DNA from 3 places in the Castellaniella denitrificans genome. Region 2 is predicted to be linked to each of the others. Evidence: predicted binding sites of a transcription regulator. Region 2 holds the regulator's gene; each other region holds the start of a gene.
What was found. Region 2 encodes HrcA, which represses chaperone genes, less so after heat shock. Its sites were predicted from a motif close to TTAGCACTCNNNNNNNNNGAGTGCTAA; they were not measured.

Region 1: a site for HrcA is predicted at 2,702-2,728, ahead of rpoH (RNA polymerase sigma factor RpoH). Genes of this name have one in related genera too.
Region 3: a site for HrcA is predicted at 2,687-2,713, ahead of ACFO27_RS13445 (co-chaperone GroES). Genes of this name have one in related genera too.

The regions. Positions count from the first base shown of each region.
Region 1 covers NZ_JBHSEZ010000001.1:956,146-965,663, forward strand. Annotated here, with positions in the region: gene ACFO27_RS04525 (cation:proton antiporter) at 1-1,416, opposite strand, end outside; gene rpoH (RNA polymerase sigma factor RpoH) at 1,763-2,668, opposite strand; gene ACFO27_RS04535 (endonuclease/exonuclease/phosphatase family protein) at 2,782-3,633, opposite strand; gene aspS (aspartate--tRNA ligase) at 3,643-5,436, opposite strand; gene ACFO27_RS04545 (DUF502 domain-containing protein) at 5,468-6,118, opposite strand; gene ACFO27_RS04550 (FmdB family zinc ribbon protein) at 6,131-6,364, opposite strand; gene ACFO27_RS04555 (putative Na+/H+ antiporter) at 6,456-7,733, opposite strand; gene ACFO27_RS04560 (GMC family oxidoreductase) at 7,769-9,382, opposite strand.
Region 2 covers NZ_JBHSEZ010000001.1:168,066-177,583, forward strand. Annotated here, with positions in the region: gene ACFO27_RS00850 (M16 family metallopeptidase) at 1-1,833, shown strand, start outside; gene dnaJ (molecular chaperone DnaJ) at 1,910-3,043, opposite strand; gene dnaK (molecular chaperone DnaK) at 3,221-5,143, opposite strand; gene grpE (nucleotide exchange factor GrpE) at 5,245-5,817, opposite strand; gene hemH (ferrochelatase) at 5,964-7,010, opposite strand; gene hrcA (heat-inducible transcriptional repressor HrcA) at 7,036-8,049, opposite strand; gene ACFO27_RS00880 (NAD kinase) at 8,166-9,068, shown strand; gene recN (DNA repair protein RecN) at 9,098-9,518, shown strand, end outside.
Region 3 covers NZ_JBHSEZ010000028.1:281,247-290,764, reverse strand. Annotated here, with positions in the region: gene ACFO27_RS13465 (hypothetical protein) at 1-713, opposite strand, end outside; gene ACFO27_RS13460 (Tn7 transposase TnsA N-terminal domain-containing protein) at 622-1,284, opposite strand; gene ACFO27_RS13455 (helix-turn-helix domain-containing protein) at 1,606-1,920, opposite strand; gene ACFO27_RS13450 (CopG family ribbon-helix-helix protein) at 2,114-2,380, opposite strand; gene ACFO27_RS13445 (co-chaperone GroES) at 2,766-3,053, shown strand; gene groL (chaperonin GroEL) at 3,088-4,734, shown strand; gene ACFO27_RS13435 (amino acid ABC transporter ATP-binding protein) at 4,868-5,593, opposite strand; gene ACFO27_RS13430 (ABC transporter permease subunit) at 5,621-6,301, opposite strand; gene ACFO27_RS13425 (amino acid ABC transporter permease) at 6,313-7,050, opposite strand; gene ACFO27_RS13420 (glutamate/aspartate ABC transporter substrate-binding protein) at 7,047-7,979, opposite strand; gene ACFO27_RS13415 (hypothetical protein) at 8,038-9,327, opposite strand; gene ACFO27_RS13410 (LysR family transcriptional regulator) at 9,481-9,518, shown strand, end outside.

The DNA.
Region 1 (9,518 bases), 790 kb from region 2:
CACGCCGGCCTGGCTGGCGTCGAACACCGCGTGCAGGCGCTCCAGCACCTCGCTGCCGATGTGCTCGTTGTGGGCGATGTCGTCGATCTTCAGGCGCAGGGCCTCGAGTTCGACCACCTGGGCCTGGTCGCGCAGGGTCCGGTCCACCGGCGAGAGCTGGTTCAGCCCCAGCCGGTGGATCAGCGGCCGCAGGGTCAGGCCGTTGATGAACAGGGTCATGAGCACGAAGCCGGTCGTGGCCACCGCGATGAACTGCCGCGCCTCGTGGGGCACCGCCGGCTGTTCCGTGACGGCCAGGGCCAGGGCCAGGGACACGGCGCCGCGCAGGCCGCCCAGCAGCATCACGGCCCGGTAGGACGGACTCACCTCGGTGCTGAGCCGCAGCCGCCCCAGCAGGGGCAGCAGGCCGTAGACGATCACCGCGCGCGCGCACAGCGTGACGATGAACACGACCAGGATCAGCAGGACTTCCATCCAGGTGATTTCCGCCATCATGCGCGGAATCAGCATGGCGGCGAAAAGGAAGATCAGGGAATTGGCCCAGAAACCGAATTGCGCCCAGGCGCCTTCGAGCTGCTCGAAGGTCGTGGGCGACATGCGCGTGCGGCCGCTGGAGCCCACCACCAGGCCGGCGATCACGGTGGCCACCACCCCCGACACCCCCAGGTAGTGCTCGGCGATGAAGAAGGTCAGGTAGGCCAGCGCCACGGTCAGCGTGACCTCGGCCGTGGGCCAGCCCCGCAGCCAGCGGAACAGTTCGATGGCCGACCGCCCCATGACTAGGCCGGCCAGGCCGCCGCCCAGGAAGCTGACCAGGAAGCCGCTGAAGATGTCCGCCACGGCGGGCGTGGTGCCGCCGAACAGGACGCTGAGCAGCACCGAGTACAGGGCGATCGAGGCCGCGTCGTTGAACAGGGACTCGCCCTCGACCAGGTTCGTGAGGCGGCGCGGCGCGCCGACTTCGCGGAAGATGCCCACGACCGCCACCGGATCGGTGGTGGCCACGATGGCGCCCAGCATCAGGCAGACCACCAGCCCGTAGGTGGAGATCGCCGCCAGCGAAAAGCCGACCGCCACGGTGCAGACCACGACGGCCACGATGGCCATCACCAGGATCGGGCTGATGTCGTCGAGCAACCGCCGCAGGTTCGTCGCCAGCGCCGTCTCGAACAGCAACACGGGCAGGAAGACGAACAGGAAGGTTTCGGAGGAGATCTCGAAGTGCTGCAGCGTATCCAGGAAGTCGGCCACGACGCCCGGCGCCCAGCCGTGCACGTGGATGACGACGCCCAGGACGAAGCCGACGATGGCCAGCAGGACGGAATAAGGCAGGCGCAGACGCCCCGCCAACGGTGGCATGAAGGACACCAGGGCCAGCAAGCCAGCCAGGCCGAACACCAAAAGGCCGATTTTCATGACGAGGAAACGCGTTCAGATCATCCGGGTGATATGTTACAGGCCCGGGGGACCGGCTTTCCAGCAGATGCGGCAAAAAAAAAGGGATGCCAGGCGGCATCCCGTGAACATCCGCTTCGATAGGGAGGGGAAGAGGAGAAGCAGAAGCGGACGACAGAACGGTGAGCCGGCGAGGCCGGCGCGCGCTCATGGAGGGTTGGTCCGGCCGGGGCGCAGAAAGTTCACGCTCGCCGGGAGGAAAAATGCAAAAGAGTGTGACCTGACGCCGGGATGGCTCGCGGCGCCGCCCGGACGGCCGAGGCCTGTCGCCGCCGCGCCACGGAGGCGACGACGGCCGCGCACGGGCTCAGGCGGCCTGGAAGTCCGCCTGCCGCTCGCTCAGGGCGATCCGCAGCTTTTTCAGGGCGGCGGCCTCGATCTGGCGGACCCGTTCGGCCGAGATGCCGTATTCGGCGGCCAGTTCGTGCAGCGTGGCGCCGCCGTCGTCGGCCAGCCAGCGGGCGCGCACGATGTGCTGGGAGCGCGCGTCCAGGGACGACAGGGCGTGTTCCAGGCCCTCGCCCTGCAGCGCGTCCATGCCGCGGCGCGCCAGCACCTGGGCGGGTTCCTGGGCCTCGTCGGCCAGCCAGTCGGAAGGCGCGTAGCGGTCCTCGTCGTCGCCCGGGGCGTCCAGGGCGAAGTCGCCGCCCGACAGACGGACTTCCATTTCGGCGACGTCTTCCGGACGCACGTCCAGCTCGCGAGCGATGTCGGCGACCTGGTCCGGGCCCAGGCTGTGGCCGTCGGGCCGCATGCGGCGCAGGTTGAAGAACAGCTTGCGCTGCGCCTTGGTGGTGGCGATCTTGACCAGGCGCCAGTTGCGCACCACGTATTCGTGGATCTCGGCGCGGATCCAGTGCACGGCGAAGGACACCAGGCGCACCCCGCGGTCGGGGTCGAAGCGGCGCACGGCCTTCATCAGGCCGATGTTGCCTTCCTGGATCAGGTCCGCGTGCGCCAGGCCGTAGCCCAGGTACTGGCGGGCGATGGAAACCACCAGCCGCAGGTGCGACAGGACCAGGTCGCGCGCGGCGTCCAGGTCGTTGTCGTCGCGCAGGCGGCGGCCCAGGTCGGCTTCCTGGTCGGCGGTGAGCATCGGCAGCCGGTTCACGGCGCTGATGTAGGCATCGATGGTGCCGAGCGCGCCGGGATTGGCGATCGCCAGCGACAGCTGGGACGGCGCGAGCGACAGGGCGGACGAAGAGGAGGTCATGGTGACAAGGTCCTCGTATTGGATGGGATGATGTTAGCACTCCATGGGGAAGAGTGCTAATTTCAAGGCAATAAGTGTTAGGCTGCCGCCCGGCGGGAAAGTTCCCGTCCGTCTCAGGGCAGTTCCAGGTCCGCCACCAGGGGGGCGTGGTCCGACAGCTTCTTCCAGGGCGAGCCGTGCAGCACCCGCGCGCGGCGCACGGCGAAGCCGCGCTGGTAGATGCGGTCCAGCCGCAGCCAGGGAAACACGGACGGGAAGGTCCGGGGCGGCGGCGTCAGGCGCGCATGGCCGTTCATGGACAGCTCCGGCGCCTGGCGCAGCGCCTGGCCCGGCAGCCAGGCCAGGCGTTCGCGCAGGCGCGACACGGTGCGCCGCAGCCGGTAGATCTCGTCCGACCCCTGCGGGGCGGCGGCGAAGACCTCGACCAGGCCCAGTTGCTCGACGAACAGCGGCGCCAGGCGGTTGGTCCAGTCGTTGAAGTCGCCGGCGATCAGCAGCGGCTCGTGGGCGGGCACCAGGCGCTGGATGCGGTCGGCCAGCGCCTGCACCTGGCGCGACCGCCCGCCCGCCAGCAGGCCCAGGTGCACCACCAGGCAATGCACCGGCACGTCGCCGACCCGCACCACGCCGTGCAGCAGGCCGCGCTGCTCCAGCCGGTGGTCGGAGACGTCCTGGTTCTCGTAGTACAGGATGGGATAGCGCGACAGCAGCGCGTTGCCGTGGTCGGTCGCCTGGCGCACGGCGTTGCAGCCGTAGGCGGCCTGCATGTGCAGGGCCGCCGCCAGGGACTCGTGCTGCGCGTCCAGGCTGCCATGCACCTGGTTGCGGCCCTGGACTTCCTGCAGGAACAGCAGGTCCGGCCGCAGGCCGTACAGCCCCAGCCGCAGGTCGGCCAGCGATTCCCGCCCACCCGTGGCCGAACGGCCCTTGTGGATGTTGTAGCTGACGACCCGCAGGACGGGCATGGCCGGTTCCTATTTGGCTTCCGTCTGGCGCAGGCGGATGTGCAGCTCGCGCAGCTGCTTCTCGTCCACGGCCGACGGGGCCTGCGTCAGCAGGCACTGGGCGCGCTGCGTCTTGGGGAAGGCGATCACGTCGCGGATGGATTCCGCGCCCGCCATCAGCGTCACCAGGCGGTCCAGGCCGAAGGCCAGGCCGCCGTGCGGCGGCGCGCCGTACTGCAGGGCGTCGAGCAGGAAGCCGAATTTCAGGCGGGCCTCTTCCTCGTCGATCTTGAGGGCCTTGAAGACCTTGCGCTGGACGTCGGCGCGGTGGATGCGCTCGGATCCGCCGCCGACTTCCCAGCCGTTCATGACCATGTCGTAGGCGCGCGCCAGGGCCTTGCCCGGATCGGTTTCCAGCAGGTCCTCGTGGCCCGGCTTGGGGCAGGTGAAGGGATGGTGCGCGGCGGTGTAGCGGCCCTCGCCCTCGTCGTACTCGAACATGGGGAAGTCCACCACCCACAGCGGCTTCCAGCCCGGCTCGAACAGCCCGTTGGCGCGGCCGAACTCGCTCTGGCCGATCTTCACGCGCAGGGCGCCGATGGCGTCGGCGACGATCTTGGCGCGGTCGGCGCCGAAGAAGATCAGGTCGCCGTTCCGCGCGCCGGTGCGCTCGATCAGGGCGCGCAGCGCGTCGGCATGGATGTTCTTGACGATGGGCGACTGCAGGCCTTCGGGGATCGAGGCGGCGTCGTTGACCTTGATGTAGGCCAGGCCGCGCGCGCCGTAGATGCCGACGAACTGGGTGTAGGCGTCGATCTCGCTGCGCGGCATGCTGGCGCCGCCGGGCACACGCAGGGCCACCACGCGGCTGGCCGGATCATTGGCCGGGCCGGAGAAGACCTTGAAGTCCACGTCGCGCATCAGGTCGGCCACGTCGGTGAATTCCAGTTTCACGCGCAGGTCGGGCTTGTCGGAGCCGAAGCGGCGCATGGCCTCTTCCCAGCTCATGACGGGGAAGGGATCGGGCAGCGCCACGTCCAGCACCTGGCGGTAGATCTCGCGCACCATGCCCTCGAAGATCTCGCGGATCTGGACTTCGTCCAGGAACGAGGTCTCGCAATCGATCTGGGTGAATTCGGGCTGGCGGTCGGCGCGCAGGTCCTCGTCGCGGAAGCACTTGGTGATCTGGTAGTAGCGGTCGAAGCCGGACACCATCAGCATCTGCTTGAACAGCTGCGGCGACTGGGGCAGCGCGAAGAACTCGCCCGGGTTCACGCGCGAGGGCACCAGGTAGTCGCGCGCGCCTTCCGGCGTGCTGCGGGTCAGCATCGGAGTTTCGATGTCGACGAAGCCCAGGGCGTCCAGGTAGTTGCGCGCCACCATGGACACGCGGTAGCGCAGCATCAGGTTGCGCTGCATCTGCGGGCGGCGCAGGTCCAGCACCCGGTGCGTCAGGCGCGTGGTCTCGGACAGGTTGTCGTCGTCCAGCTGGAACGGCGGCGTGACCGAGGCGTTGAGGATCTCGATCTCGCGGCAGAGGATCTCGATCTCGCCCGAGAGCAGGTCAGGGTTGGTGGTCCCGGCGGGGCGCAGGCGCACCAGGCCGGTGATCCGCAGGCAGTATTCGTTGCGGATCCGCTCGGCGGTCTCGAACGCGGCCTTGTTGTCCGGGTCCACCACCACCTGGGCCAGGCCCGCGCGGTCGCGCAGGTCGATGAAGATCACGCCGCCATGGTCGCGGCGGCGATGCACCCAGCCGAACAGGGTCACGGTCTGGTCGAGGTGGGCTTTGGACACCTCGCCGGTGTAGCAAGTGCGGTTCAAGAATGGCTCCGTCAGAGGAATTGTTCGAGTTTCAATGGGACTGCCCGCCGGGGGATTCCACGGCCGGCAGATCCATCTGTGTCTGGGGCGGCAGGCCGGGCGGCGCCACCACCCCCATGGACACGACGTATTTCAGTGCCGTCTCCACCGACATGTCGAGCACCTGGACATCGGCGCGCGGCATCATCAGGAAGAAACCCGACGTCGGGTTGGGCGTCGTGGGCACGTAGACGCTGACGAAATCGCCGTCCAGCAGCGTGGCGATCTCGGTGCAGGGAGTTCCGGTCAGGAAACCGATGGTCCAGGCGCCCTGGCGCGGATACTGCACCAGCACGGCCTCGCGGAAGGCCTGGCCGTTGGGCGCGAAGACGGTGTCGCTGACCTGCTTGACCGAATTATAAATGGAGCGCACCAGGGGGATGCGCCCCAGCAGGGATTCCCAGCGCGACAGGATGGCGCGGCCGATGAAATTGGCGCAGAACAGCCCCGTGAGCAGGATCACGGCCAGGACCAGGACCAGTTCGAACCCCGGAATCGCCACCCCGAACAGGGCCTCTGGCGAGAGGAACGAAGGCACCAGGGACATGAGGGTGCCGATCAGGACGGTCAGCACCCAGACCGTGGCCACCAGCGGCAGCCAGATCAGCAGGCCGGTGATGAAGTAGCGTTTGAGGAAGCGCATGGGTTCCGGGAATCAGCCCGACGTCGAGGCGGGCGGCGTGCCGCCGGAGGCGGGAGCCGCGCCCGGCGCGGCCCCGCCCGCCGCGTCGGCGGATTTCGGGGCGGATTTCCCGCCCCCGCGAAAATCGGTGGCGTACCAGCCGGTGCCCTTCAGGCGGAAGCCGGCCGCGGTCACCTGTTTTTCATAGGTGTCCTGGCCGCAGGCCGGGCAGGTCTTCAGCGGAGGATCCGAAATTTTCCGCAGCACGTCCTGCTCATGACCGCAGCGGCTGCAACGATAGGCATAGATAGGCACGGCAATACTTCCGAAATGATCGACCGCCTGGATTTTAATCCTTTCAACTAAACGAGTTGGGCAGCAGGAACATCACGGCGGCCACCAGCGTCGGCACGGCGGCCGCCCCCAGCAGCTTCAGCGGCGAAATCGAGCCGTCGCCGAAGCAGCCCTTCAGGATGGAGAAGCCGGCCGGGTTGGGTGCGTTGGCGATCACGGTCAGGCCGCCGCCCGTCACGGCGCCGGCCACCAGCATGTAGCGCCAGAGATCGCTGGTGCCCTCGACCAGCGAGCCCAGGTAGGTCAGGGCCGCGTTGTCGGTGACCGCCGTCAGGGCGGTGGCTCCCAGGTACAGGACGTAGGGAGACAGGCCGCCCAGCAGGTCCTGGAGCCACCATTGCTGCAGGCCGCCCAGCACCACCAGGCCCGCCAGGAAGAAGCCGACCATCAGGCCTTCGCGCAGCAGCAGGGGCGACTGGTGCCGCTTGTAGGCGTGGGCATAGCCGATGAACAGCACCAGCAGGGCCATGAAGATCTGCATGTGATGCGAGGCCAGCACGACGCACACCAGGAACAGCACGTGCACGGCCATGACCACGGGGGACACCGGCGGGCGGCGCTCGCCCTCGTCCTCCTGGACGCCGAGGCTGCCGTTGAGCAGGAAGGGCCGGCAGATCAGTGTCAGGACCAGGCCGTTGACCAGCACGGCGAGCGCGGCACGCCAGCCGAAGTGGGCCGCCATGAAAGCCGTGTCCCAGCCGAAGGTATGGGCCACCATCAGCACCGGCGGCGCGGCGTAGGCCGTCAGCACCCCGCCGATGGACACGTTGACGAACAGCACGCCGACGGTCAGGTATTTGAAGCCGTCCTGGCCGGGCCGGCGGAAATAGGCCTGGCGCAGCAGCAGGGCGGCCAGGGTCATGGCGGCCGGCTCCGTGATCAGCGAGCCCGACAGCGGCACCAGGGTCATGATGACGAAGAAGCGCGACAGTTCGCCGGCCACGGGCAGCAGGCGCGACACCACGCCGACCAGCAGGCGGACCAGCTCGATGATGGGCCGGCTGGCCGCCACCACCATGATCACGAACACGAAGGCCGGCTCGGTGAAGTTGCGCGTGTCGAGGTATTCGACCGCCCCGTGCACCCCCAGGGTCAGCCCCATCCACACGAACAGCGCACAGGCCCAGACGCCGAACACGGCCTCGACTTCGGACAGCAGGTGCCACAGGCCGGCGTGCGGCCCGCCCTTGTTGGCCAGGCGGGCGAAGACGGGTACGGAAAACGTGTGGATGATGGCGATGGCAAACAGAATGCTTGCCACGACCTCGGTATGACTGACCATGTCCGGGTCCTGTGTGAGAGGCTGAAGGGGGGGATTCAGGCGTTGCCCAGGATCAGGCGCGCGCCCTTTTCGGCAATCATGATCGTCGGCGAATTGGTGTTGCCCGAGGTGATGACCGGCATGATGGACGCATCGATCACCCGCAGGCTTTCCAGCCCCCGGACGCGCAGTTCCGGATCCACCACGGCCAACGGATCGACGCCCATTTTACATGTGCCCACCGGATGGAAGATGGTGGTGCCGATGTCGCCCGCCGCGGCTTCCAGCGCCTCCTGGGTCTGGACGGCGTCGCCCGGCAGGTATTCGCCGGGCTGGTAGCGCGCCATCGCGGGCTGGGCCATGATGCGCCGCGTCAGGCGCAGGGCGTCGGCCGCCACGGCGCGGTCTTCCGGGGTCTGCAGGTAGTTGCAGAGGATTTCCGGGGCGTCGGCGGCGTTGGGCGAGACGACGCGCACGTGGCCCCGGCTGCCGGGCTGCAGGTTGCAGACCGAGGCCGTCAGGGCCGGGAAATCGTGCAGCGGATCGCCGAACTTGTCCAGCGACAGGGGCTGGACGTGGTATTCCAGATTGGGACGGAGCCGCGACGGATCCGAACGCGCGAAGGCTCCCAGCTGCGAGGGCGCCATGGAGAGCGGCCCGCTGCGGAACAGGGCGTACTGCAGGCCCATCGAAGCCTTGCCCCACCAGGAATGGACCAGGGTGTTCAGGGTGCGCGCGCCCCGCAGGCGATAGATCATGCGCAGCTGGAGATGGTCCTGGAGGTTCTCGCCCACGCCGGGCAGGTCCAGCACCACCGGGATGCCCAGCTTGCGCAGGCGTTCCACGGGACCGACGCCGGAGACCTGGAGCAGTTGGGGCGAGCCGATGGCGCCCGCCGCCAGGATGAGTTCCCGCCGCGCCACGGCGCGCAGGCGGCCGCCGTCGGCCACGCAATCGACCCCGGTGGCGCGGCGCCCGGAAAAACGGATGCGTTCCACCCGCACACCGGTCATCACGCGCAGCGTGTCCCGGTGCATGACGGGACGCAGGAAGGCCTTGGCCGCGTTCCAGCGCACGCCCCGGCGCTGGTTGACCTCGAAGTAGTTGCAGCCGGCGTTGTCGCCCCGGTTGAAGTCGTCGGTGCGCCCGATGCCCGCCTGGGCCGCCGCGTCGCGGAAGGCGTCGAGCACGTCCCAGCGCAGGCGCTGGGGCTCGACCCGCCAGGTGCCCGAGGCGCCGTGGAATTCGCTGGCCCCGGCATGGTGGTCCTCGACGTCCTTGAACAGCGGCAGCACGTCGGCCCAGGCCCAGCCCGGATTGCCGAGCGCCGCCCAGCCGTCGTAGTCGGCGGCCTGGCCGCGCAGGTAGAGCATGCCGTTGATCGAGGACGAGCCGCCCAGCACCCGGCCGCGCGGATAGCCCAGGGAACGGTAGTTCAGGCCCGGGTCCGGCTGGGTGTGGTAGCACCAGTCGGTGCGCGGGTTGCCGATGCAATACAGGTAGCCGACGGGGATGTGGATCCAGCGCCAGTCGTCGGTGCCGCCCGCCTCGAGCAGCAGGACCCGGTGTTCGCGCGACAGGCGGTTGGCCAGCAGGCAGCCGGCCGAGCCGGCGCCCACGATGACGTAATCGAATTCCAGCGCGGCGGCGTCCGGCGTTCCTGCGGTCATGGCGTGCGGTCTCCTGCGGGGCCGTCGGGCGGCTCCGTCGTTCTTTCTGATGGAGCCCAGTCTATCCGCAACGCCGGGCCGGCGCCAGACGGCCCCGCGGAAGACCGCCCGGATCCACGGCCGCGCGCAGCGCGAC
Region 2 (9,518 bases):
CTGGCCGACACTCCGGCCGGCCCGCTCTACCAGGCCCTGGTGGCCAAGGGTCTGGCCAGCAGCGTGTTCGGCTTCGCACGGCCCATGAAGCAGCCCGGCTACGCGGTATTCGGCGCGCAGGTCCAGCCCGGCGCGGATCCGCACGCGGCGCTGTCCGCCCTGGAACACGTGCTGGAAGCCGGGGGGATCGGCCAACTGGACCAGGCCGCCCTGGACCGCATCCGCACCGCCTGGCTGAACGACTGGAAGCAGACCTTCAACCAGTCCGGCGCGCTGGCCCAGGCCCTGTCCGACGCGGTCGCCTGGGGAGACTGGCGCCTGTTCTTCATCGAACGCCTGCGGGTCCGGGCGCTGACGCTGGACACGGTCCGCGCGCAACTGGGCGCCTGGCTGCTGCCCAGCAACCGGACCAGCGGGCTGTACCTGCCGACGCCCGACCCGAAGGACGCGCCCGCGCCCGCTCCGGCCGATCTCCAGCCCTGGATCGGGCGGCTCGACACCGGCACGGAACGTCCCGCCGTGGCCGCCTTCGACACCCGCCCCCTGGCCATCGACGCCGCCACCCGGCGCAGCGTCCTGGCCCTGCCCAACGGGCCGGTCGACCTGGCCCTGCTGCCCAAGGCAACCGCTGGAGAGCAGGTCCATGCCGTGCTGCGCATGGGCTTCGGCGACGCCGACGAGTTGCGCGGCCAGGGCCTGACGCCCTTCGCCACCGGCGCCATGCTGCTGCGCGGCGCCCGCGACATGAGCCGCCAGCAGATCGAGGACCGCCTGAACGAACTGGACTCCGAACTGTCGTTCGGCACCGACGGCAACGTCCTGAACGTCTCCCTGCGCAGTTCCCGCGAGCACCTGTCCGACGCGCTGGACCTGGTCTTCCACCTGCTGCGCGCGCCCGCGTTCCCGGAAAACGAGCTGGAACGGCTCAAGCGCAGCCTGCGCACCCGCGTGGAGGACGACGCCTCGAGCCCGGCCTACCTGGTGCGCAACACGCTGCGGCGCCACGACCAGCCCTGGGCTCCGGACGACATCCGCTACACCCCCACGACCGCCGAGGTCCTGGCCCAGGTCGGGGACCTGAGCCGCGACCGGCTGCGGAAGTTCCACGACCGGTTCTACGGCGCGGGCCATCTATCCCTGGCGGTGGTCGGGGACTTCGATCCCGCAGACGTGGAACGGCGCCTGCGCGCCGGGCTGGATGGCTGGCGCGCGGCGCCGGCCTACGAGCGCCTGCCGGACCCCTGGTACGCCATGAAGCCCGAACTCTTCCGCATCCCCGCTCCCGGCAAGGCCAATGCGGAATACCGGGCCGTCCTGCCCCTGAAGCTGCGCGACACCGATCCGCGCTGGCCCGCGCTGATGCTGGCCAACTACCTGATCGGGGGTTCGGAGGATTCCAGGCTGTGGCAGGGCATCCGGGTGCGCGGCGGCCTGTCCTACGGCGTGGGCAGCGCCGTGAGCGCCTCGCCCTTCGAGGACTCCGGCGCCTGGACGCTGTTCGCCAGCACGGCCGCCCGCAACGCCGGGGCGCTGCGGGACGCGATGCGCACGGTCCTGGACGAAACCCTGAAGACCGGCTTCACCCAGGCCGAGGTCGACCAGGGCGTCCAGTCCCTGGTGAACTACCTGGAGCTGGGACGTTCCGACGACGCCTACCTGGCCGGCCGCTGGATCGACTACCTGGACACGGACCGCAGCTTCGCCTGGCAGCAGCGCGTCATCGACCAGTTGCGCGGCCTGAAGGCCGGACAGGTCAACGCCGCGATGCGCGACCTGCTGAAACCCGACGCGCTCAGCATCGCCGTGGCCGCGGATCCCGATCCGAAGCCTTGAACGGACCGCTGGCGCAAAAAACCCCGCGGCCGGCCGATGCCGGGGCGCGGGGTCGCGAGCGGAAGCCGGGCCGGCGTCAGGAGAAGAAGTTCTTCACCTTGTCGGTCCAGGATTCGCTCTTGGGCGAATGGCGGTCGCCGCCGCTGTTCAGGGAGGCTTCGAACTGGCGCAGCAGCGCCTTCTGCTCATCGTTCAGGCGCACCGGGGTTTCCACCACGATGTGACAGTACAGGTCGCCGGGGTAGCTGGAACGCACGCCCTTGATGCCCTTGCCGCGCAGCCGGAAAGTCTTGCCGGTCTGGGTGCCTTCGGGGATGGTGATTTCCCCGCGCCCCGACAATGTCGGGACTTCCTGCACGCCGCCCAGCGCCGCCTTGGTGAAGGGGATGGTCAGCTCGCAGTGCAGGTCCTCGCCCTGGCGCTCGAAGATGCCGTGCGGCTTGATGCGAATTTCGACGTACAGGTCGCCCGGAGGGCCGCCGTTCAGGCCCGGCTCGCCGTTGCCGGTGGAACGGATGCGCATGCCGTCGTCGATCCCGGCCGGGATCTTGACCTGCAGGGTCTTGTTCTTGCGCACGCGGCCCACGCCGTCGCAATCGCCGCAAGGATCGGTGATTTCCTGGCCGGTGCCGTGGCAGGTCGGGCAGGTCTGCTGGACGCTGAAGAAGCCCTGCTGCATGCGCACGGCGCCGCTGCCGCCGCAGGAGCGGCAGGTGCGCGGCGAGGTGCCGGGCTTGGCGCCCGAGCCATGGCAGGTGTCGCAGGATTCCCAGCTGGGGATGCGGATCTCGGTGTCGAAGCCGTTGGCCGCCTGTTCCAAACTGATTTCCAGGGAATATTTCAGGTCGGCGCCGCGATAGACCTGCGGACCGCCACCGCCCCGGCGGCCCGCGGCGCCGCCGAAGATTTCCCCGAAGATGTCGCCGAAGGCATCGGCGAAACCGCCCGCCCCGCCGTTCATGCCCGCGCCGGCCGCCGCGTTCGGATCCACGCCCGCGTGGCCGAAGCGGTCATAGGCCGCGCGCTTCTCCGCGTCGGACAGTATCTCGTAGGCTTCCTTGGCCTCCTTGAACTTGTCCTCGGCCTCCTTGCTGTCCGGATTGCGGTCCGGATGGTATTTCATGGCCAGCTTGCGGTAGGCCTTGCGGATGTCGTCGTCCGAGGCGTTCTTGGCTACGCCCAGGACGTCGTAAAAATCTCGTTTTGCCATGGATTCGGGTTGCCTGTGCTAGGCGCTGCAGATTGAAGGACGCATGCCCGGCCCGGCGAAAGACCGGTTCCGGGCAAGCTTGCTGTTCCACCGGGCGGCTTGCAAGCCGCCCCCCGGACTCGCCACACGGCGCGGCCCCTGGAGGCCGTTCCGTGTCCTGGCTCATCCGGCGGAGGCTCAGTCGCGCTTCACTTCCTTGAAGTCGGCATCGACGACATCGTCTTCCGCCGGCTTGGCGCCATCGGCCGCGGCCGCGCCCTCGGCCGCCTGCTTGGCCTGCATGTCGGCGTACATCTTCTCGCCGAGCTTCTGCGAGGCGGTGGACAGGGCCTCGACCTTGGCGTCGATGGCGGCCTTGTCATCGCCCTTGATGGCTTCTTCCAGGTCCTTGATGGCCGACTCGATCGCTTCCTTTTCGGCGGCTTCGAGCTTGTCGCCGTATTCCGTCAGGGACTTGCGCGTGGCGTGGACCAGGCCGTCGGCCTGGTTGCGCGCCTGCGCCAGTTCCGCGATGCGGTGGTCTTCCTCGGCATTGGCCTCGGCGTCCTTCACCATGCGTTCGATCTCGTCCTCGGTCAGGCCGGAGCTGGCCTTGATCGTGATCTTGTTTTCCTTGCCGGTGCCCTTGTCCTTGGCCGACACGTGCAGGATGCCGTTGGCGTCGATGTCGAAAGTGACCTCGATCTGCGGCAGGCCGCGCGGGGCCGGCGGGATGCCTTCCAGGTTGAACTCGCCCAGGGCCTTGTTGCCCGCGGCGACCTCGCGCTCGCCCTGGTAGACCTTGATGGTCACCGCCGGCTGGTTGTCGTCCGCCGTGGAGAACACCTGCGAGAAGCGCGTCGGGATGGTGGTGTTCTTCTTGATCATCTTGGTCATGACGCCGCCCAGGGTCTCGATCCCCAGCGACAGCGGCGTCACGTCCAGCAGCAGCACGTCCTTGCGGTCGCCCGACAGCACGGAGCCCTGGATGGCGGCGCCGGCGGCGACGGCCTCGTCGGGGTTCACGTCCTTGCGCGGTTCGCGGCCGAAGAATTCCTTGACCTTTTCCTGCACCTTGGGCATGCGGGTCATGCCGCCGACCAGGATCACGTCGTCGATGTCGGAGACCTTGACGCCGGCGTCCTTGATCGCCACGCGGCAGGGCTCGATCGTGCGTTCGATCAGTTCCTCGACCAGCGCTTCCAGCTTGGAGCGGGTGATCTTCAGGTTCAGGTGCTTGGGACCGGAGGCATCGGCCGTGATGTAAGGCAGGTTGATCTCGGTCTGCTGCGTGGAGGACAGCTCGATCTTGGCCTTTTCGGCGGCTTCCTTCAGGCGCTGCAGGGCGAGCACGTCCTTGGAGAGATCAACGCCGGATTCCTTCTTGAACTCGGCGATGATGTACTCGATGATGCGCTGGTCGAAGTCCTCGCCGCCCAGGAAGGTGTCGCCGTTGGTCGACAGCACCTCAAACTGCTTTTCGCCGTCCACGTCCGCGATTTCGATGATGGACACGTCGAAGGTCCCGCCGCCCAGGTCATAGACGACGATCTTGCGGTCGCCGCGCTCGGACTTGTCCAGGCCGAAGGCCAGGGCCGCCGCAGTGGGCTCGTTGATGATGCGCTTGACTTCCAGGCCGGCGATGCGGCCGGCGTCCTTGGTCGCCTGGCGCTGACTGTCGTTGAAGTAGGCCGGCACCGTGATCACGGCCTCGGTGACTTCCTCGCCCAGGTAATCCTCGGCGGTCTTCTTCATCTTGCGCAGGATGTCGGCGGACACTTGCGGGGGGGCGAGCTTCTTGTCCTGGGCTTCGACCCAGGCGTCGCCGTTGTCGGCCTTGATGATCCTGTAGGGCATCAGGTCGATGTCCTTCTGCACGGCCTTTTCCTCGAACTTGCGGCCGATCAGGCGCTTGACCGCGAAGATGGTGTTCTTCGGATTGGTGACGGCCTGGCGCTTGGCCGGGGCGCCCACCAGGATTTCGCCGTCCTGCATGTAGGCGACGATGGAAGGCGTGGTGCGCGCGCCTTCGGAATTCTCGATGATCTTCACCTTGGAGCCGTCCAGCACTGCGACGCAGCTGTTGGTCGTACCCAGGTCGATGCCGATGATCTTGCTCATGTTGGATCCTGTCGATGTTTGAATGAGTGGACGGGCCTCGCGCCCGCCGATGAGTCGAATATGGGGCCGCCGGACCCGGTTTCAAGGTCCGGGCGGGCGCTTCAGGCCGGGCCGGCCGACACCATGACCAGCGCCGGACGCAGCACGCGGTCGGCGATCAGGTAGCCCTTCTGCAGCGTCTGGGCGACGGCGCCCTGGGGATGTTCGGAGGGCACGTTGGAAATCGCCTGGTGGCGGTGCGGGTCGAAGGGGTCGCCGGGCACCGGGGCGATCTCGCTCATCTGGTTGCGCTCGAAGGCGCTGTTCAGCTGCCGCAGGGTGGCCTCGACACCCAGGCGCCAGTCCTCGGCGGTCTGGTTTTCCTGGGCCAGCGCGGCCTCCAGGCTGTCGCGCACGGGAATCAGGCTCTCGGCGAAGGCTTCCGTGCCGAACTTGCGGGCCTTGGCCACGTCTTCCTGGGCGCGGCGGCGGACGTTCTCGACCTCCGCATGGGCGCGCAGCAACTGGTCGTGATATTCGGCGACCTGCTTCTGGGCCTCGTCGAGCAGCGCGGCGAGGTCTTCGCCCGGCTGGGCGGCGGCGGGTTCGGCGCCATCGGCCGCGCCCTGGCTGGCGGGTTGATTTTCGGCGCTCGGCGCGGCTTGCGGATCCAAGTCTTCCTGGGGTGCCGACATGGTGAAATCTCCAATGCTGAAATAGGTGAACAAGTTGGTAAATGGGGATGGCGGGGGCGTTCTTCAAGGCCCCAGGCGGCGGACCGGGAAGGCCGGATCCCGGCCCCGGACGGCGGGCCGCCCGGGTGGATGAGTCCGTCCGGCGGCTACGTCCAGCCGGCCAGGTTGTCGGCGATCAGTCCGGCGAAATCCCGCGCCCAGTCCGGGTCGGCGTTCAGGCAGGGAATATAGCGGAACGCCCGCCCGCCCGCCGCCAGGAAGGCCTCGCGGCAGCCCATGTCGATTTCTTCCAGCGTCTCCAGGCAGTCGGCCAGGAAGCCGGGGCACATCAGGTCCACCGTGCCAACGCCTTCCCTGCCCCAGGCCTCCAGCGTGGGCTGGGTGTAGGGCTGCAGCCAGGGCGCCGCCCCGAAGCGGCTCTGGAAGGTCACGTGCAGGCGCGCGCCGTCGGCGCCCAGGCGGTCGCGCAGGGCTCGCGCGGTCTGCTGGCAATCGCGGAAATAGGGATCGCCCTGGCGCACCGACCGCTGGGGCAGGCCGTGGAAGCTGAGGAGCAGCCGGTCGGGCTTGCCCGACCGTTCCCAATGCGCGCGCACCGCGCGGTGCAGCGCCTCTATATAGGCGTCGGACGTATGGAAGCGGTCCAGGAAGCGCAGCGTGGGCTGGTGACGCAGCCGCGCCAGGCGCGCGGCCACCGCGTCCACGGCCGTGGCCGTGGTGCTGGCGGCGTATTGGGGGTACATCGGCACCGCCAGGATGCGGCCGCAGCCGGCCGCGCGCAGTGCATCCAGGGCGCCGTCCAGGGCCGGACGGCCGTAGCGCATGCCCAGCTCGACCCGGACGTCCAGGCCGCGGCCGCGCAGGGACGCCGCCACGGCGTCGGCCAGGTCCTGGCTGTGCACCAGCAGGGGCGAGCCCCGATCGAGCCAGATCTGGGCGTATTTCGGGGCGATGGCGGCCGGCCGCCGCGTCAGCACGAACAGGCGCAGGATGAGCTGCCACAGCGCGGCGGGCAGTTCCACCACGCGTGGGTCGGACAGGAACTCGCCCAGGTAGCGGCGGACCGCCGCCGGGGTCGGCGCATCGGGCGTGCCCAGGTTGATCAGCAGGACGCCCAGCGGCCCGCGGCCGGGCCCGGGCGCGTCCGGGTCGAGCGCCCGGGGATCGGGCGCTTCGGGGAGGAAACGGCTCATGGTCGGGACACAGGAAAAGGCGGCATCAGGACGCCGCCTGGCCGAGGACGTTGGAGAGCATGCGTGCGGTGATGTCGACGATGGGGATGACCCGGTCATAGGCCATGCGGCTGGGGCCGATGACGCCCAGCGTGCCGATCACCTGGCCGTCGACCCCGTAGGGGGCGGTGATGACCGACACGTCCTCCAGCGGCACCAGGCGGGAATCGCCGCCGATGTAGATCTGCACGCCCTGGGCGCGGCTGGAGACGTCCAGCAGGTGCAGCAGGTCGGTCTTCTGCTCGAACAGCTGGAACAGGCGGCGCAGCCGGTCCATGTCGGCCGTCATCTCGGACACGCCCAGCAGCTTGCCCTCGCCGGAGATGACCACGGCCTCGTCGTCCGTGTCCGGCGAATCCAGGCCGGCGTCCACGGCCTGCTGCATCAGGCGGGAGATGTCGGTGCGCAGCGAGGCGAGCTCGTCGGTCAGCGCCAGGCGGACCGCGTGGAAGGACTTGCCGGAGAAATGCCGGTTGAAGAAATTGGAGGCTTCCAGCAGCTCGGCTTCCGAGTATTCGCGCGGGACGAACAGGATGCGGTTCTGCACGTCGCCGTTGGGCGTGACGATGATCAGCAGCACGCGCCGGTCCGACAGGCGGATGAATTCGATGTGGCGGAACACCTGGGTGCGCTTGGGCGTGAGCACCACGCCCGCGAATTGCGACAGGTTCGACAACAGCGAGGCCGCCGCGGTCACGGCGCGGCCGGGTTCGGCCGCCGGCAGGCAATCCTCGATCCGCAGGTCGGGGCTGAGTTCGTAGGGACGCGCGGTCAGCAGGCTGTCGACGAACATGCGGTAGCCGCGCGGCGTGGGCACGCGGCCCGCCGAGGTGTGCGGGCTGTGGATCAGGCCCAGGTCTTCCAGGTCGGCCATGACGTTGCGGATCGTGGCCGGAGAGAGATCAAAGACCTTTGACAGCGTGCGCGACCCCACGGGCTGGCCGTCCGCGATATAGCGTTCGACCAGCGCCTTCAGCAACGTCTTGGCTCGATCATCCATGTCCATTTCATCCAGCATGCGGGATGGAAACGGCCCGCCCGCATCGGCAGCCGCGCCCTCCTCCCCTATAATCGGATACGCCTATTATTCCATTAATTCCGGGAGACCCCCCGCCCATGCACTTCAAGACCGTCGCCCTGATCGGCCGCCACCAGGACAGCGGCATGGACGCGCCCCTGCGCCGATTGGGCCAGGTCCTGTCCGCGGCGGGATGCGACGTCCTGATCGAGGCCGACACGGGCCGCAACACCGGCGTCGCCGATTTCCCTCTGGCCTCCTACGAGGACATCGGCGCGCGCGCCGACCTGGCCATCATCATGGGCGGCGACGGCACCATGCTGGCGGCCGCTCGCCAGTTGGCCACGTCCGGCGTGGCCATGATCGGCATCAACCACGGCCGCCTGGGCTTCATCACCGACATCCCCCTGGGCAGCGCCGACGAGGCCATCACCCGCGTCCTGAACGGCGCCTTCGTCCAGGACGAACGCATCCTCCTCGAAGGCCGCGTCATGCGCGGCGAAGAAACGATCTTCTCCGGCATGGCCCTGAACGACGTGATCATCAACCGCGCCGGCCGCGGCGGCATGATCGAACTGCGCGTCGAATGCAACGGCGCCTTTATGCACAGCCAGCGCGCCGACGGCCTGATCATCGCCACGCCCACGGGATCGACGGCCTACGCCCTGTCGGCCGGCGGGCCGATCCTGCACCCCCAGGTCGACGCCCTGGTGCTGGTGCCCGTCGCGCCGCAGACCCTGTCTAACCGGCCCATCACCCTGCCCGACGACAGCGTGCTGAACATCACCATCAGCGCCCTGGGCCGGGTGGAATCGGGCGCCAGCGTGCACTTCGACATGCAGGCCCTGTCCAACTGCCAGGAAGGCGACCGCATCGACGTGCGCCGCAGCCCCCACCGCGTCCGTTTCCTGCACCCCCAGGGCTACAGCTATTTCGCCACCCTGCGCAGCAAGCTGAACTGGAACCGCATGCTGCACCCCTGGGACGAACCCGACCAATAGGGCCGACGGCCCCAGCCACCATACTAGCCATGCTGCGCGCGCTGCACATCCGCGACTTCGTCATCGTCGACCAGGCCGACATCGCCTTCGACGCCGGCTTCACCGTGTTCTCCGGCGAGACCGGGGCCGGCAAGTCGATCCTGATCGACGCCCTGGCGCTGGCCCTGGGCGGCCGGGGCGACGCCGCGCTGATCCGCCAGGACGCCCCGCGCGCCGACATCAGCGCCGTCTTCGACGCGCCCGAGGCCGCCGCCGGCTGGCTGGCCGAGCAGGCGCTGGAAGGCCCGGAACTGATCCTGCGCCGCGTCATCGACCCCCAGGGCCGCAGCAAGGCCTGGATCAACGGCGTACCGGCCACCCTGGGCCAGTTGCGCGACCTGGGCGCCCTGCTGGTGGACATCCACGGCCAGCACGCCCACCAGAGCCTGCTGCAGCCCGCCAGCCAGCGCG
Region 3 (9,518 bases), on a different contig from region 2:
TCACTAATCGCTACAGGCCTTGAGCCCAGGTTTTTGGGCAGCTTGCCGTGTGCAATCTGAATTGCCAGACGCCGAGTGACTGCGGCCACCGACTCACCATTGCGAATGAAGTAATAACGGCTCAGCACCCTCTGGATATGATCAAGCCACTCCAACGGCAGCCGGGGACTGCTTACCCGCATCGCATTACCTGGCACGAGCGCACTGGTCTCCCGGTTTTTCTCCTCGAAGGTGCGCATCCAGCCCATCACTGTGGATGTGGACGGCGGCTTACTATCGCCCAGTTTTTGCGCTATCGCCTGTATTGCTGCCTCAATACGCACCCGCTGTCCACGGGTGACCCCACGTTTGTACATGCTCTTCACATACAGGTAGCGCCGCTGCCATTGTTCGTTTTGTGTGACCGTCAGCTTCAGGCCCAGAACGACGCGTCCCGCCTTATCATGGGGAACGGCTAATGCAGTCACCACACCGTCTGCCGATTGATGCGATACAGCGTACTGTCCTCGATTGACCCTATCCAGAAACTCGCCAACACGCATTGCACGCAGCTCACCCGTCATCACATCTTCGAACTGAATCTTCTTGTCGCCAATCTGACGGTGAAATGCGAATTGCCGATCACCAATCCGCACCACCAAACCACGCTCTAGCCGAAAAGTCCCCATCGTGATCTCCTTTCTTATCCGTACTGTTAAAAACACGCGTGTCACTCAAGCTGGGCGCAAGATGCAGCTCACGCCGACCGATGAGGTAATGGATCCGATCTCGCGTAGTGCCTAAGCACTCGGCCAGTGCACTGACGGACATGGGAAATGACAGTCCGCGCAGTCGAACCAACAAACTTTCGACAAGATCGCGTGACAGGTGTGATCGGGCATGGCGAAGGATGACGCTCGCCCGTTCATCACGACCATTTGCGGCGATTTCATGTTCGGTACACACAAGGAAACGCAAACCGCGCCCCTCGATAGCAACCTTTGCTGCCTGCAGCTTGTCTGCATGTTTGCTAACGAACTTTCGAGGCTTGACCTCAACCACGATGTCATCATGCGAAGCACATCGGAGGAGGTAGTCGGGGGTGTATTTGCCCAACTCGCCCAATTCAACGTGGAACGGCTGGTGAAAAATTTCGCGAAGGGAGGGGTATAGCAGCGCTATATATACAAACCTGCATTCCAGCAGGCTTTCATACGCAACAGGATGGTCCTGTAGCCACGGGCAAGGGATATAGCCCACGCGCCTATGTGGTGCACGGGTTACAACGGGACGAGCGGATTTCATGAAACGACCTCTTCCTCATAAGCTGACATTGCCCTGTTGCCAAAAATCGTGGCAAAAAGGGGGCTTGACAGGCGAGAGCGAAGAGGACAGACTATGGTTTCCACACCGGTAGTACTGCAATTCGCCCTGCGCCAGTTGATCTAAACGATTGATTGGCGTTTGTGCTTTCTAGATGCTTACATCGGTAATGCTCCTATAAAAATGCTCAAAGCCCCGGCAGGGGCTTTTTTTTATTCAGTTGCTCTCCTGGGCCAGCACAGTGACTAACCGTGTCACATTGAGGGCAGCCGGGCACAGATCAAACTTCAAACGCAACTGCATTTAGATTTCCCGATGAAGGTAGGCTTGTGTGGCAGCGCTCAGCAGCCTTTCGGGACGGGAATAGCCGAGGCTCTCTACCCGGCTCATAACGAATGTCCAAATGGCCGCCTGCTGCAGTCGTGCAGCCTCCTCGTCAGAGGCCCCCAAAGCGGCGACCAGTTGCCGTAGCCTCGCAGACGCAGGGGGCAAACGCCTCCCCTTCTCGACATGGGTAATGTAAGACGGATGGCAGCCTAGTCGAGTCGCTAGCTGGCCTACGGAGAGGCCCTTGGATCGTCGCAATGCCGCCAGATCGTTCCCAAAGACTCGTAACACAGAATCCCTTCCTCCAAAGACAGTCAGAAGGAAATTCTGAGCTTCAGGAGATTAACCGCCCATTGGGGTTTTCCATATCATAAGTCGTTGATTTATAACGATGAATTAGAATAACTCATGCGGTTTTTGTACTGTATTTTCTTCACGCACGACCAGTCCATAGACCATAAGCACAGGAGAGACTTGAGTGCCATCAACGGGGCACCGGGAGCTCTTGAGCCGTGCCCAGACTGTCCGCCCAGGACTTCACCGCCTGATGTTCGATGCTCCGACCTGCATCCACATCGGCCAACGCCTCGTAGGTGAGCCGATCCCGTTCTTCTTCCTGAGCCATCCAAGCGGCCAGGGCCTGCTGGATGACCCAGCCGCGTGAACGTCCGAGTCGCGCCGCCATCTTGTCCACCTTGTCGGCAAGCTGGAGCGGCACATGTGCAGTCAGCACCTTGGTTGTCATCTTCATGCCACGCCCTCCATATAAGCTGAGTTAACGCCAAGTAGACCATTAGGATTGTCATGGGCCAACGAGGCACTGCCTATACATTCCAGGCAGCAAAAACAATAGAAACGCCCCGTTTCTGAATCCCACCTCAACCCCATTTTTGCCCTGAAACACGCAACAACGCTAGATCTAGCCATTTTTCGGAGTTCAGAACTGAACGGCGGAAGTTCAAAACTCAGTGGCGTTCGACAGCTTCCGGTCCGCGGGCGGCATCCGGTTCGCGCCGATACATATTGCCCCTTGAAACCCCGGGAATCGTCCTTATAATTAGCACTCGACGGGGTTGAGTGCTAACAACCACAACCAGCCCCCGCACCCTTCAATTTCTATGTACAGGAGTTCCTCCATGGCACTGCGTCCTTTGCACGATCGCGTGATCGTCAAGCGTCTGGACAACGAGCGCACCACCGCCTCGGGTATCGTCATCCCTGACAGCGCGGCTGAAAAGCCCGATCAGGGCGAAGTCCTGGCCGTCGGCCCCGGCAAGAAGACCGAGGACGGCAAAGTCATCGCTGTCGACGTCAAGGTCGGCGACAAGGTCCTGTTCGGCAAGTACGCCGGCCAGTCCGTCAAGGTCGATGGCGAGGAAGTGCTCGTCATCCGCGAGGAAGAAATCCTCGCCGTGATCCAGTAAGCCACCTCACCGTTCAATCCCAAGGAATTTCAACATGGCTGCAAAGCAAGTTTATTTCGGTGACGATGCCCGTACCCGCATCGTCCGCGGCGTCAACATCCTCGCCAACGCCGTCAAGACCACCATGGGCCCCAAGGGCCGCAACGTGGTGCTGGACCGCTCCTTCGGCGCCCCCACCGTCACCAAGGACGGCGTCTCCGTCGCCAAGGAAATCGAACTGAAGGACAAGTTCGAGAACATCGGCGCCCAACTGGTCAAGGAAGTCGCCTCCAAGACCTCCGACAACGCCGGCGACGGCACCACCACCGCCACCGTGCTGGCCCAGGCCATCGTCGAGGAAGGCCTGAAGTACGTGGCCGCCGGCATCAGCCCCATGGACCTGAAGCGCGGCATCGACAAGGCCGTGGTCGCCGCCGTGGACGAGCTGCACAAGCTGTCCAAGCCCTGCACCACCAGCAAGGCCATCGCCCAGGTCGGCTCGATCTCGGCCAACAGCGACACCTCCGTCGGTGAAATCATCGCCAACGCGATGGACAAGGTCGGCAAGGAAGGCGTCATCACCGTCGAAGACGGCAAGTCCCTGGAAAACGAACTCGACGTCGTCGAAGGCATGCAGTTCGACCGCGGCTACCTGTCGCCCTACTTCATCAACAACCCCGATAAGCAAGTCGCCGTGCTGGACGACCCGTTCGTCCTGATCTTCGACAAGAAGATCAGCAACATCCGCGACCTGCTGCCGGTGCTGGAACAAGTCGCCAAGTCCAGCCGTCCGCTGCTGATCGTGGCCGAGGACGTCGAGGGCGAAGCCCTGGCCACCCTGGTCGTGAACAACATCCGCGGCATCCTGAAGACCACCGCCGTCAAGGCCCCGGGCTTCGGCGACCGCCGCAAGGCCATGCTGGAAGACATCGCCATCCTGACGGGCGGCACGGTGATCTCCGAGGAAACCGGCCTGTCGCTGGAAAAGGCGACCCTGGCCGAGCTGGGCCAGGCCAAGCGCATCGAAGTGGCCAAGGAAAACACCACCATCATCGACGGCGCCGGCGACGCCAAGAACATCGAAGCCCGCGTCAAGCAGATCCGCGCGCAGATCGAGGAAGCCACCTCGGACTACGACCGTGAAAAGCTGCAGGAACGCGTGGCCAAGCTGGCCGGCGGCGTGGCGGTGATCCGCGTGGGCGCGGCCACCGAAGTCGAAATGAAGGAAAAGAAGGCCCGTGTCGAAGACGCCCTGCACGCCACGCGCGCGGCTGTCGAGGAAGGCATCGTCCCGGGCGGCGGCGTCGCGCTGATCCGCGCCAAGGCCGCCGTGGCCAAGGTCAAGGGCGACAACCCCGACCAGGCCGCCGGCATCAAGCTGGTCCTGCGCGCCATCGAGGCTCCGCTGCGCACCATCGTCTCCAACGCCGGCGACGAAGCCAGCGTGATCGTCAACGCGGTTGAAAAGGGCGAAGGCAACTACGGCTACAACGCCGCCACCGGCGAATACGGCGACCTGGTCGAGCAGGGCGTGATCGACCCGACCAAGGTCACCCGCACCGCGCTGCAGAACGCCGCCTCGGTCGCCAGCCTGCTGCTGACCACCGAAGCCGCCGTGGCCGAGATCGTCGAAGACAAGCCCGCCGCCGCGATGCCCGACATGGGCGGAATGGGTGGCATGGGCGGCATGGGCGGCTTCTAAGCCCCTGCTCTTCCCGGTCCGGCGCCTCGGCGCCGGCCGGGCCCCGGCTAATGAAAATCCCCGTCGCGGTTCGCGGCGGGGATTTTTTTCGCGGGATGACAGCCGCCGGCACCGAGGCGACGGCCCGGAAGGGTCAGTGCAGAATCTTCGCCAGGAAGTCCCGCGCCCGTTCGGACTTGGGCGACCGGAAAAAATCCTCGGCCGCGTCGGTCTCCACGATCGCGCCCGCATCCATGAACACGATCTTGTCGGCCACCTTGCGCGCGAAACCCATCTCGTGGGTGACGCACAGCATGGTCATCCCTTCCTGGGCCAGCTCGACCATGACGGCCAGCACCTCATTGATCATTTCGGGATCGAGCGCCGAGGTCGGCTCGTCGAACAGCATGACTTCCGGGTCCATGCACAGCGACCGGGCGATGGCCACGCGCTGCTGCTGCCCGCCGGAAAGCTGCGACGGATACTTGCCCGCATGGGCCGACAGGCCGACGCGTTCCAGCAGGGCCAGGGCCTTCTTTTCGGCCTCGGCCGGCGGCCGGCCGAGCACCTTTTCCTGGGCGATGGTGAGGTTGCGCAGTACCGACAGGTGCGGGAAGAGCTCGAAATGCTGGAACACCATGCCGATGCGCCGGCGCAGATCAGGCAGCCTGATGGCGCCCGAGCGGATCGATTGCCCCTTGTAGAGGATGTCGCCTTCCTGAAAATCCTCCAGCCCGTTGATCAGCTTGATCAGGGTGGACTTGCCCGAGCCCGACGGCCCGCAGAAGACGACGACCTCGCCCGCGGACACCGAGACGCTGCAATCGGCGAGGGCGCGGAACTTGCCGTACCACTTGGAAACGTTTTTCAGTTCGATCATGCTTTCAATTCCATGGAGGGCGCGCGGTCAGGCCCGGCGCAGCCGTTGTTGGAGCAGCTTCACCAGGGCGCTCAGGGCCGCGCAGACCACCCAGTAGACGAAGCCGGCGAACAGCAGCATCTGGACGACGTTGCCGTCGCGCTCGCCGATCCGTACCGCGTTGCTGAAGAAATCACCCAGCGCGATCACGTAGACCAGCGACGTGTCCTGGAAGATGACGATGCACTGGGTCAGCATGATGGGCAGCATGGCGCGGAAGGCCTGCGGCAGAATGATGTAGCGGAAGGCCTGCGGCGTGGTCATGCCCAGCGAACGCGCCGCCTGGAACTGCCCGGCCGACAGCCCCAGGATGCCCGCGCGAATGATTTCCGCGAAGAACGCGGCTTCCAGCATGGAATAGGCCACCATGGCCGACACCAGCCGGATGTCCACGCTCGGCGACAGGTCGAAGACGGCCTTGAGGACCTGGGGGACCACCAGGAAGAACCACAGCAGCAGCATCACCAGGGGGATGGAGCGGAACAGGGTGATGTAGGCCTGGGCGCCGCTTTGCAGGACCCGCGAACGGGACACGGCGCAGACCGCCAGGACCGTGCCCAGGGCGATGCCGCAGGCGATGGCCACCAGCGTCACTTTCAGGGTGATCCAGGCGCCGGCGGCCAGGATGGGCCAGGCATCGAGCAAGGAAGAGAAATCGAAGTGCAGCATGGCGTCGTCTCCTATTCGCCCATCAGGCCGGGACGAGCGGTCCAGCGGCGGACCCAGCCCATGATCCGCAGGATCATGAAGTTCAGGACGACGTAGGCCAGCGTGACCAGGATGAAGGATTCATAGGGTTGCGCCGTGTAGTCCACCAGTTGCCGCGCCTGGCCGCTCAGTTCCAGCAGGCCGATCGTGGAGGCCACCGCGGAATTCTTGGAAATGATCAGGAATTCCGAGGTCAGCGGCGGCATGATCCGGCGGAAGACCTGGGGCAGGATGATGTGGCGGTAGGTCTGGGCCAGCGAGAAGCCCATGGACAGGCCCGCCTGGGCCTGGCCCGCGGACATGGCCTGGATGCCGGCGCGCAGCTGTTCGCAGATGCGGGATCCGGTATAGGTTCCCAGCGCCAGCACGGACGTGACGAAGAACTGGACCGTCGGATCGGCCCCCTTGATGGCGTCGCCCAGGGACACCGGCAGCATTTCCGGCACGACGAAGTACCAGATGAAGAACTGCACGATCAGGGGAATGTTGCGGAAGATCGAGACATAGGCGACGCCCAGCGCGCGCGGCCCCCGGCCGGGCAGGGTGCGCAGCACCCCGAACAGGGTGCCCACCGCCAGCGCCAGGACCCAGGCGCACAGCGTCAGCGCGGCCGTCGTGGCGAACCCATGGAGAATCCACCCCAGATAGGTGTCCCCCTCGCCGGTGGCGACCGGCTGGAGCAGGACGCCCCAGTTCCAGTGATAGCTCATTTGGCTTCGGGGTCGATCTTGTCGTTCGGATGGGCGAACAGATGCCGCATGGCGTCCGACATGGGGAAGTCGAGATTGAGCTGCTTGGGCGGGATCGGGCTCATGAACCATTTCCGGTAGATGGCCTCCCCTTCGCCGGACGTCTCGGTCCGCGCGACGACATCGTCGACCAGCGCCTTCATCCCGGTGTCGCCCTTGCGGACCATGCAGCCGTAGGCCTCGTAGGACTGCGGCGTGCCGACGATGACGTAGTCCCGGGGATTGCGCGTCTTGGCGCGTTCACCCGCCAGCAGCGCGTCGTCCATCATCATGGCCTTGGCGCGCCCGGTCGACAGGGTCAGGAACGATTCCGAGTGGTCCTTGGCGCTGATGATCCGCATGCCCATCTTCCGCTCCGCGTTGAGCCGGCGCAGGATGATCTCGGACGTCGTGCCCGCGCCGACGACCACGTTCTGGCCTTTCAGGTCGTCGAAGTCGCGGATGCCGGAATCCTGCTTCGCGAGCAGCCGGGTGCCGATGATGAAGAGGCTGTTCGAGAAATCGACCTGCTGCTCGCGGGAGGCGTTGTGGGTCGTGGTCGTGCACTCGAAGTCGATGGTCCCGTTCTGCAGCAGGGAAATCCGGTTCTGGGAAGTGATCGGCAGCCAGCGGACCTTCAGGTCCGGCATGCCCAGGTCCTGGCGGATCCGGTCGAGCACGCGGTTGGTGAAGTCGATCGAATAGCCGATCGGCTCCTTCGCGTCGTTGTAGTAGGAAAACGGGATCGACGCTTCCCGGAAGCCCACGACCACGGTGCCGTCGGCCTTGATCTTGGAGAGGGTGTCCGTCGGTTCCGCGGCGGCGGCGAGCGCCGGGAGCGCGCAGGCGAGCAGCGCCCATGCCGCGGTCTCGCGGATGCGCCGATGAAGCGGGAAATGACTGTCTTTCATGTCTGTCTCCTGGTGTTGTCCCCGGATCGCCGGCTCGGCCGGTCCGCCGGGGCCTGGTTCAATCGGCGCGGACCAGCGCGCCGACGTCGATGAGATACATCTGGCGTTCGTGTTCGTGCACCGAATCGATGCAGATCCGCAGGCCGTCCCGGCTCCAGCGCGGATGCAGGTCGCAGCGGTTCTCCTTGCGCAGGCCCGGGTCCGTATAGAAGCTGCCCAGGTCGTGGCGAACCCGCCGGTCGCAGTCGTATAGCATCAGGATGCGCTCGTTGGTCCGGGGGTCCGGATAGGTGTCCGTCAGCAGCCAGCGCGAATTCACGGGCGAGAACGTCATGTGGCCGTTCTCGGTCAGGATGCCGTCCCCGATCACTTCGACGCGCCCCCCGTCGGCATCCTCGTACAGGTGGTAGTGGATGCTGCCGTCGTGGGGCCCCCAGACGATGATGTGGCGGTCGTCGCGCCACAAGGGATGGGAGATCTGGTATTCCGACTTCTCGTAGTCGTAGGTCCCGACCGCGTCGGGATCGAAATCCGCCGCCAGTTGCGGCAGCGGATGGTCGGAGCATTCCAGCAGGCGCAGGTTCCCGCCGTCCGGATCCATGGTGATCAGCCGGTGCAGGAAACAGGTCTCGTCCTCGACGCGCTCGGTCCAGCGGTGCAGGAACAGGATGCGGGAGGACGAGGGGTTGATCTCGATGTGGCTGACCCAGTGCAGCGCCTTGTCCATCGAAGGCCGATGGTGGAAATCGCGCAGGTCGGCGTAGCTCACCAGCAGGCGGGTTTCGCCCGTGTCCAGGTCGACGCGGCGGATGCCGTCGTCCGCGGGATGGAGCGGCAGATCCCGCCGCTTGCCGCCCGGCTCGCAGTAGCCGATGGTCTCGTGCGTCACGTACAGGCGGCTGTAGTCCACGGTCAGGGCGTAGCGGCTGTCCGGCGCGGCCACGTAGATCGGGCTGTCCAGGTAGCGGGTGCGGCCGGACCCGACGTCGTGGATGGCGGCCCCGAAGCCGGGATACGGCCCGCCCGCCGAATCCCGGCGCACGTTGTAGATCATCTGCAGGCCGTCGCGGCCGTCCAGCCACTGGAGCTGGCAGCCCATCTGCCAGTTCCACGCCGTGGTGCTCCCGCACACGTGATAGCGGTCGCCATCCTGAGTGTCGAAATAGCCGACCTCCGCCCGCATGTCCGGCGTCAGGTCCGCCGTCATGACCTCGACGCGGTTGGCGAGCACGTAGCGGTCCGACCGGTCCCAGACCGTCTTGTCGTAGTACCCGAAGAAATGGTGCCGCGGCCCCACGCCCAGGCGTCGGACGGGATAGGCGTGGAGGGAAGCTGGTTGGATCGTCATGTCGCTGCGCATGGAAAAAAGTGCCGTGATGGGCCGAGGACCGGCGGGACTGCATTTCCAGGCGATTATAGGGAGCCGAATCAATACGGGATAATTCTATTTTTCGCATACACTATTCATAATTGATATACCATCGCCACCGGCCGCCCGCCCATGTCCCGCCCCTTGAATTTCCAGCAGATCCAGGCCTT